3 regions of the Providencia zhijiangensis genome follow, and region 3 is predicted to be linked to each of the others. Evidence: predicted binding sites of a transcription regulator. Region 3 holds the regulator's gene; each other region holds the start of a gene.

Region 1 (3,294 bases), 480 kb from region 3:
GTCACGATGCAGACCAAATCAACGCTGCAGTGAACGAAGCACACAAACAATCAGACAAACCAACGCTGATTATGTGCAAAACCGTTATCGGTTTTGGTTCACCAAACAAAGCAGGCACCGAAGCGGTTCACGGCGCACCTTTAGGTGATGCTGAAATCGCAGCAACTCGTGAAGCACTGGGCTGGAAATTCGGTCCATTCGAAATCCCAGCAGATATTTACCAAGCTTGGGATGCGCGCGAAGCCGGTAAAGAAAAACAGCATTCTTGGAATGAAAAATTTGCGGCATACGCAAAAGCACATCCAGAATTAGCGAAAGAATTCGAACGTCGTATGGCGGGTGAACTGCCAGCGAACTTTGATGCAGAAGCGAAAAAATTCGTTGAAAATCTGCAACAAAACCCTGCGAATATCGCAAGCCGTAAAGCATCTCAAAACGCGTTAGAAGCATTCGGTAAAGTGTTACCAGAATTCATGGGCGGTTCTGCGGACTTAGCACCAAGTAACTTAACCATGTGGTCTGGCTCTAAACCTCTGAACGAAGACAAAGCGGGTAACTACATCCACTACGGTGTTCGTGAATTCGGTATGTCCGCTATCATGAACGGTATCGCTCTTCACGGTGGTTTCATCCCTTACGGCGCAACATTCTTAATGTTCGTTGAATACGCACGTAACGCGGTACGTATGGCAGCGCTGATGAAAATTCGCAGCATCTTCGTTTATACCCATGACTCTATCGGTCTGGGTGAAGATGGCCCAACGCATCAACCAGTAGAACAACTGGCAAGCCTGCGTGTGACACCAAACATGAGCACATGGCGTCCATGTGACCAAGTGGAATCTGCAGTTGCATGGAAATATGCCATTGAGCGTAAAGATGGCCCAAGCGCACTGATTTTCTCTCGTCAAAACCTGGAACAGCAACCTCGTACCGCTGAGCAATTAGCAAATATCGAGAAAGGGGCTTATATCCTGAAAGATTGCGCAGGTACGCCTGAGCTGATCTTTATTGCAACTGGTTCTGAAGTTGAATTAGCGGTGAAAGCGGCTGAGCAACTGACTGCGGAAGGTCGTAAAGTTCGCGTGGTTTCTATGCCTTCAACAGATGCATTCGACAAGCAAGACGCGGCTTACCGTGAAGCAGTTCTGCCTGCAAACGTAACTGCTCGTGTGGCTATCGAAGCGGGTATCGCAGATTACTGGTTCAAATACACTGGCCTGAATGGCGCTATCATCGGTATGCACTCATTCGGTGAATCAGCACCAGCTGATCAGCTGTACAAAGAGTTCGGCATTACGGTTGAAAACGCGGTTAAAGCTGCGAAATCTCTGCTGAAATAATTCATTTAATTGCTTGAGGTGTGTTCCGAATAAACGGCCGCACCTCTGAAAATAAAGTGAATTAATCTAATTTACGCCTCAATATCAAGTTTGGTATTGGGGCGTTGTTTTTTTGTGCACCGTTTCTTGTTTTTCTATTGCGTTCTCTAAATATATCCCTTAATCTAAAACTCAATAAGCTGAACCGTTTCAGTTGCATTTGAAATAATGTAAATAAATTTTAAAAATGTCGAGTGAAGCACACTTTTGATGTTTGACAGTTAAAATGAGCAGTAGAGTTGGTGGTAGTCAGTTATCCTTAGCAACCGTGTGATTTTGCTCAGATACAAGGTGTAGAATGGCAATCAGGGTAGCAATAAACGGCTTCGGTCGAATTGGTCGAAGTGTTCTCAGAGCGTTATATGAATCAGGTCGCCGGGCAGAAATTGTCGTTGTTGCGGTCAATGAATTAGCGGAGCCGGAAGGTATCGCTCATTTGCTGAAGTATGATTCAAGTCACGGACGCTTTGCGTGGGATGTTCGTCTCAATGGCGACCAGCTACAAGTTGGAGATGACAATATGCGTCTTTTCCATCAAGCGGATATCAGCAAGCTACCTTGGAAAGAGTTAGGTGTGGATGTGGTGTTAGATTGCACGGGCGTTTACGGCTCTCGCGAAGATGGGTTAAAGCATCTGCAAGCCGGCGCGAAAAAAGTGCTCTTTTCCCATCCGGGAACCGATGATCTCGATGCGACCATTGTGTATGGCGTCAACCATGACAGCCTACAAAGAAGCGATAGTATCGTTTCCAATGCATCTTGTACCACCAACTGTATTATTCCAGTCATCAAAGTGTTGGATGATGCATTTGGTATTGAGTCGGGCACAGTCACCACCATTCATGCATCCATGAATGATCAACCTGTGATTGACGCCTACCATAAAGATTTACGCAGAACGCGGGCAGCGAGTCAGTCGATCATTCCTGTCGATACCAAATTGGCCGCGGGGATCACACGAATTTTTCCAAAATTTCAAGGCAGCTTCGAAGCGATTTCTGTACGCGTTCCAACCACCAATGTCACTGCCATTGACTTAAGCGTCACTGTAGATGCGGATGTTTGTGTTGATAAAGTCAACAAGCTATTACAGAGCGCCGCGCATGGGCATTTTCGTGGTATAGTAGACTATACTGAACTACCGTTAGTCTCGATGGATTTTAATCATGATCCGCACAGCGCGATTATTGATGGTACGCAAACACGAGTTAGCGGCAAGAACTTAATCAAAACCCTGGTTTGGTGTGATAACGAATGGGGGTTTGCTAACCGGATGCTAGATACAACTCTAGCGATGGCAGCAACAGGTTTAAACTAATTGGCGTCTGACAGACAGCGGGGCACAATAGATAAATACGCTATTGACCACCTCGCACAGTCGCTAATGAAAACTTTATAGAGAATCAACAAGAGGATTCACCATGTCTGTAATTAAGATGACCGATTTGGACTTAGCGGGTAAACGCGTTTTCATTCGTTCGGACCTAAACGTTCCTGTTAAAGACGGTAAAGTTACTTCAGATGCACGTATCCGTGCTTCATTACCAACAATTGAATTAGCACTGAAACAAGGTGCTAAAGTCATGGTTACTTCCCACCTCGGTCGTCCGACGGAAGGTGAGTACAATGAAGAGTTTTCACTGCAACCTGTTGTTGACTATCTGGCAGAAAAATTAGACAACCCAGTTCGTTTAGTTAAAGACTACCTGAACGGTGTTGATATCGCCGCTGGCGAATTAGTCGTTTTAGAAAACGTGCGCTTTAACAAAGGCGAGAAGAAAGACGACGAAACGCTGTCTAAACAGTATGCAGCACTGTGTGATGTCTACGTTATGGATGCATTCGGTACGGCTCACCGTGCTCAAGCGTCAACGCACGGCGTTGCTAAATTCTCACCAGTTGCGTGTGCAGG
Region 2 (3,294 bases), 250 kb from region 3:
TGGTCCATGGATGGGGTTTTAATATTAAATAAGCGGATAAAATCCCCCACGGTCATTTGCTCTTCGCCATGTTTTAATGTGCCGCCAAAGTGGCTGAAGTAACCTAATGCCGTTAAGGACATATTTTCTTTTACTGACATCCCCAGTACTAAACCATCGCGCTTACGGTCTTCAGAAATATAAACGATGCCGTTATTCAAACCATCTTGCGGGGTTTTTAAGGTAACGTTTTTACCTTCTAACTGGATATTGCCGGATTTTTTCGGGGCTGCACCGTAGATGATTTTCATCAGCTCCGTACGTCCTGCGCCCATCAAACCTGAAACACCTAAAATTTCACCGCTTTTTAGCGTGAAACTGGCATTGGTGACACCGGGGCCAGAAACATTTTCAACTTGGAGACGAATATCACCAACAGGCACATCAACTCGCGGATATTGGTCTTCCAGTTTGCGGCCTACCATCATCTCAATCAGTTTTTCTTCTTCTAATTCACTGACAGGCTTTTCGCCAATAAACTGACCATCACGAAAAACGGTCACGTCGTCGCAAATTTCGAAAATCTCTTTTAAACGATGGGAGATATATACAATGCCGCAGCCTTGAGATTTTAAATCTTCAATCACGCGAAAGAGTGAGGCAGTTTCGGTATCGGTAAGTGCGTCTGTCGGTTCATCCATAATGATGACTTGAGACTGAAAGCTGAGAACTTTGGCAATTTCCACCATTTGCTGTTCACCGATGGATAATTCTGCGATGGTTTGGTGGCTATCGTAATCAAGGTTTAATCGTTGGAGCAGTTTGTCTGACTCGCTGAACATTTTTTTCCAGTCGATTTTGCCGAATCTATTTACAAATTCACGACCTAGAAAGATGTTTTCAGCGATAGTCAGTTCGGGAATTAAATTCAGTTCTTGGTGAATGATCCCGATCCCGGCTTCTTGGGAACTTTTCGGGCCATTAAACGCCACTTCTTTACCAAGGTAACGGATCGCGCCCGCGTCTTTGTTGTAGATCCCCGTGAGCACTTTCATCATGGTGGATTTACCGGCACCATTTTCTCCTACCAGCGCCATGACTCGACCAGGGTAGACTTTTAAGGCGGCTCCCGAGAGGGCTTTTACACCGGGGAAGGCTTTATCAATGCCGATAAGTTCTAATAAAGGTTGCATAGTCACCTCAGAAAGTCACACCAGAACAAAGAATGATATTAGCGTATGGTGAACATTCCCCTGTTCGGATCACCGCTTTGCTTTCATGAGTGCGTTGCTTGAAATGTTCATGACTGCAATAGATGACTTCAATGTGGTTTCCCTGTGCCGCTTCCAATTCATGAAGATGGGCTAAAATGGCTTTTTCCATTTGTGGATTTATTTTGCTGATTTCTTGAGCAAGTATCGCTTTTTCTACCTGCATTTCTTGGGTGATCACCCGCAAAACAGACATAAAATCCGGTAGTCCTTGCGTCACAGCGAGGTCAATACGTTCAGCGCTGGCTGGAATTGGCAGGCCGGCATCACCCAGCGTGATATGGTCGGTATGACCCAGTTTGGCAATCACGGAAGCAACATTTGAGTTAAGCAACATACCTTTCTTCATTCTTTACCACCGTTTTTAGTCTATTTTTTCTACTTTTGGGTTCCGGCTCTGTATGAGCGAAACGTTTCGCTTATACAATGATAGTAAAGAATAGTCACAACTCAATGTTCTTATCTTGGTTTTGTGATCACCATCGAAACGTTTCGTTAGCCTATTTTTACGCATAAAAAGCTAACTTATTGAATAAGTTGTCGCTGAATCGTTCCTGCTTAATTAATACTCAGTTGTTCGTTACAAGTTAGATTTGTTGCTCCTTATCCTAAATAACATCAAAGAAAAATCATAAAACTGATTGCACAATGAATAAAAGGACGGATAACCTAGCAATAGCGTGGTCAATAACCATCTCCCTCTAACCCTTAGACGAGTTATTTAGAGAAAAGGAACACCTTATGCAATTAGCAGAACGGATAGCCCAATTAAGCAACTACCTTGAAGGTGGTTTGTATGAACGTCAGCAAGCTATTCGTTTGTGTTTGCTCGCCACGCTCAGTGGGGAAAGTGTGTTCTTGCTGGGACCTCCTGGGATAGCGAAAAGCTTAATTGCCCGCCGCATGAAATATGCCTTCCGCCAAGCAAATGCGTTTGAATATTTAATGACGCGTTTTTCTACCCCTGAAGAGATTTTTGGTCCACTTTCCATTCAAGCCTTAAAAGATGAAGGGCGTTATGAGCGTTTAACCAAAGGATACCTGCCCGATGCGGAAGTGGTGTTTTTGGATGAGATTTGGAAAGCAGGCCCTGCCATTTTAAATACCTTACTGACCGCCATTAATGAGCGCAAATTCCGTAATGGGGATGAAGAAAAAAACATCCCCATGCGTTTGCTAGTCACTGCATCCAACGAGCTACCCGATGCGGATAATAGCCTTGAAGCGCTGTTTGATAGGATGTTGCTGCGAATTTGGCTGGATAAAGTCCAAGAGAAACAAAATTTCCGCGCGTTGCTGACTGGCAAATCTCAACAAGAAGAGAATTTGGTTCCTGATCACCTAAAAATCAGTGAAGAAGAGTATCGAGAATGGCAAAAAGAAATTCCCAAGGTTTCGCTGCCCGATCACTGTTTTGAATTGATTTACCAATTACGCCAACAGATTGACGCCACAGAGAAGAATCTGTATGTCTCTGATAGACGCTGGAAAAAAGCCGTTTATTTATTACAGGCTAGTGCCTTCTTTAATGGTCGAAACTCCGTTTCGCCGTTGGATATTGTGCTGCTCAAAGATTGCCTATGGCATGATATGCAGTCAATGAACTTACTGCCGCAATTGCTCAAGTCATTAGTGCAGGAAGATGGCTGGCAACAGCGTAAATTTACGCGAGAAATAGAACAAGTTTACCAACAGTGGATGTCATCCACCCAAGATCAAAATAACCAAGATGCGTTTAAAGTTTTAAAAAATAACGCAATGTTTGCGCGAAAAGCCTCTTATGTCTTGCCTGATAATATAAGTGAAGGGCGTGTAACCCTATTTTTGCATCGTCCATTGCAGCTACATAATATGAAAGTGACCTTTATTACCACCGAGAAAAAATCACTGGTGAATTTCCTCAATAAAGGCACCACCTTATCAGCCCATCTTAATGGGATTGGTTTCGCACAAGAGCTGGCGGCTGAAGTGAATAATTTAAACCAAATTCAGCTGTTAGATGTTAGCCATCAAGCATCAACTTTATATTTACAAGATAAAAACC
Region 3 (3,294 bases):
GGATATTTGCTCGCTTAGACTATTTAGACTATTTAGACTATGAAGGGTTTCTTGCGTTTTTTTCAACAGCGCATCTAATTTTCTAGTATCGGGTTTTCCTTGATTTGATGCTATTTCTGGTGAGTTTCCATTTAGTGGAAACTGATATTTTTTACTATTATGTTTAGCTCTTAGCATTGATGTTTTAGTTTGGTATATTTCCCCATTAAATTGATATGTTCTCACGGTTGGTTTTACTTTTATATTTCTTCTAGGTAATACTTTATCATTTTTATTATGCGTGGCATGGTTCGAGTTATTATCTTTCAGTTTAGTGGAGCCTGTTTCTATTTTTTTCTGTGCTTTTGTGTTTTCTGATAAATATCCAGAGTCACTAGAATTATTTGAATAATGGCTTGATGAGTTAGAATTTAAGCTTTCATTGCTAGAATATAGCTGATTTTCTATCTTGTTCAGTGAATCCATATTTTCTAAGTGCCGATTTATTGACTTCATGTCAGTCTCATCGACAAGTAATTTATCGAGCTGACGAGTTGATGGAATTGCTAAGCTAACAAGACGGTCGGTGATTCTTTTTTGTAAACTATCTTGAATATGATTGGTATCATCATTCCACTCTAATTCCTCATTGAACTCAAATTCGGTATCACTGCTCTTTGCTTTATTCTCATCTTTTATTTTCGAAATAGAAGCTTTCTGTATCATACTTGATTCAGCTTCTTTTCTTATTCTCTCTTCACCTGCTTTTATTTCATTCTCTTTGTCTGTCTCTATTTTTTTTAGCTGTTCAGCTAATTTAGCTTGTGATGATTTTAGAGTGCTAAGGTTGTTCTCAATCTTCTGAGTCGATGCAGTGTTCTGATAAGTGATTACTTCACTTGATCTTGTTTTTTCATGTTTTATTGGGATCTCAATTCCCTTTTTAAAAGTAACACAAAATTTTTCATTCTTATTTTTATTAAATATACTTTTTAAATAACGAATACCTTTTTCATGAGTCGATTTTATTTCTAAAATCAAATTTGAGAATCGGTTTGATGAACGTTTTAAATTAAATTCTTTAAAAACGTTAGTTTCTGTAGCACTTGTTTTATCAATTAGCATTAGTTCAGTATCCTGTTTTTCATTAATAATTGGCTCATTTTTTATTGAGACGGAATGGTTGAAAATACGTGGGGATTTAAGAATTAAAAAATGGCCATTAGCTTCAATAGCCTCATGGTATTTATAGGGAAGTGTTATTTTCTCTACTGGAGGCGAGTATTTAATTAGATTAATTTCTTTTTGTTCACTTGGCTCAAAATGACAAGTCAATACGGCGAAATGCTTTTTTTGATAATGTAAATTAGATAGGTGATTATTATCGGGTATGCATGAACCAATATTAATGGCTTTTTTTATTTGATTAGATAATGATGAAGTGGTTATGGTTTTATTATCATTGATATTAATGATACTTTCGCTTCTTGGATTGATATTTTTAATCATCGTGTTGTCAACTCTTAATAATGGTTTAGTTACCACTATATTAGTTTGACAATTAACTATAATTATATAAAGAAACGATACTCATCAATGAGAGTATATAGATGAGAGGGGGAAATAAAGGATCCTAAGTAAGAAAAATAGCTTTGTACGTAAAGTATAAAGCTATTTCAATATCGAAGCCTCACCAAGAAGGGTGAGGCTGAAAGGTGAATCAGCGAGTGCCGTAAACAACAATCGTTTTGCCGTGTGCGGAGATTAAGTTTTGATCTTCCAGCATCTTTAAAATACGACCGACAGTTTCGCGAGAACAACCTACGATTTGACCGATTTCCTGACGAGTAATTTTGATTTGCATACCGTCTGGGTGAGTCATTGCATCAGGTTGTTTAGCTAAATTCAATAATGTTTGAGCAATACGACCAGTAACATCTAAGAATGCAAGGTTACCCACTTTTTCGGACGTGGTTTGCAAACGACTTGCCATTTGCGCGGAAAGGCGCATCAGGATATCTGGATTGACTTGAATCAGCTGACGGAATTTTTTGTAAGAAATTTCCGCGACTTCGCAAGCAACTTTCGCGCGAACCCACGCAGTACGTTCTTGCCCTTCTTCAAATAACCCAAGTTCGCCAATGAAATCTCCCTGATTTAAATAAGAGAGAATCATTTCCTTGCCTTCTTCATCTTTGATTAAAACAGCCACTGAGCCTTTAACAATGTAGTAAAGGGTTTCTGCTTTTTCACCCTGATGGATCAGAGTGCTCTTGGATGGATACTTATGAATATGGCAGTGTGACAAAAACCATTCAAGAGTAGGGTCTGTTTGTGGCTTGCCGAGAACCATTAGCGTTATCCTCTGTATGTTATTGCAACCTTTCGAAAAGTAGGGAAAGGCTGACTTTAAAGTGTCAAGCTTAGCATATTAAGTCACATTGATGCCTATTATTAATATCGCCCTAGGCCAATGCAAATTAATATCAATTGTATAATATAATCAATTAAATCGTTGAGTATTGATCTTAATCCTATCAACTAACCATTGTTTGTATCATATCCAATGTAGAAAGTCTCCCCTGTATCGCTTCAGCCTAATAATGCTGATATAACATTGTCTAGATATATGGAACAATGTGACGATAAATATCACTATTTTCGAGAGGAATAAAAATGGAAGCACGCGTAAAGTGGGTTGAAGGGCTCTCTTTTTTAGGTGAGTCGGCATCGGGTCATCAAGTTATGATGGATGGCAATGCTGGAGATAAAGCACCGAGTCCGATGGAAATGGTTCTAATGGCAGCAGGCGGATGCAGTGCGATTGATGTGGTTTCTATTCTGCAAAAAGGTCGTCAGGATATTGTTGATTGTGAAGTAAAATTAACTTCGCAGCGTCGTGAAGAAGCTCCGCGCTATTTTACGGACATCAACCTGCACTTTATTGTGACGGGACGTGAATTAACGGACAAAGTGGTGGAGCGTGCGGTTCAACTTTCTGCAGAAAAATATTGTTCCGTTGCTATCATGTTAGAGAAAACGGTTAACGTGACTCATAGCTTCGAAATTAAAACGCTGTAATTGTTTTCTTGCTATTAAGATGCTTATCGATAATTAAGATAAGCATCTTGTTATTTATCTCTTTAATGAGAATCTCAAACTACCCATTTCGCTGTTTCATTAATTTTTCCACTAATGGCATCATAATAAGTTCCATCGCGAGTCCTAATTTCCCACCGGGTACCACAATGGTATTCATCGCTGAAATAAACGAGCCATTTAACATGGATAATAAATAAGGGAAATCGATCTGCT

The links. The regulator CRP, encoded in region 3, controls carbon source genes, mostly activating them, when cyclic AMP is high. The targets are predictions, from matches to a motif close to ATGTGANNNNNNTCACAT.
Region 1: epd (erythrose-4-phosphate dehydrogenase) is a predicted target of CRP. The motif match lies at 1,651-1,668, and genes of this name have one in related genera.
Region 2: rbsD (D-ribose pyranase) is a predicted target of CRP. The motif match lies at 1,721-1,738, and genes of this name have one in related genera.

What each region holds. Positions count from the first base shown of each region.
Region 1 is NZ_CP135990.1:781,176-784,469, forward strand. It holds gene tkt (transketolase) at 1-1,343, shown strand, start outside; gene epd (erythrose-4-phosphate dehydrogenase) at 1,681-2,700, shown strand; gene pgk (phosphoglycerate kinase) at 2,804-3,294, shown strand, end outside.
Region 2 is NZ_CP135990.1:56,439-59,732, reverse strand. It holds gene rbsA (ribose ABC transporter ATP-binding protein RbsA) at 1-1,172, opposite strand, end outside; gene rbsD (D-ribose pyranase) at 1,180-1,599, opposite strand; gene ravA (ATPase RavA) at 1,992-3,294, shown strand, end outside.
Region 3 is NZ_CP135990.1:304,972-308,265, forward strand. It holds gene QS795_RS01380 (hypothetical protein) at 1-1,488, opposite strand, end outside; gene crp (cAMP-activated global transcriptional regulator CRP) at 1,700-2,332, opposite strand; gene QS795_RS01390 (OsmC family protein) at 2,656-3,060, shown strand; gene QS795_RS01395 (phosphoribulokinase) at 3,140-3,294, opposite strand, start outside.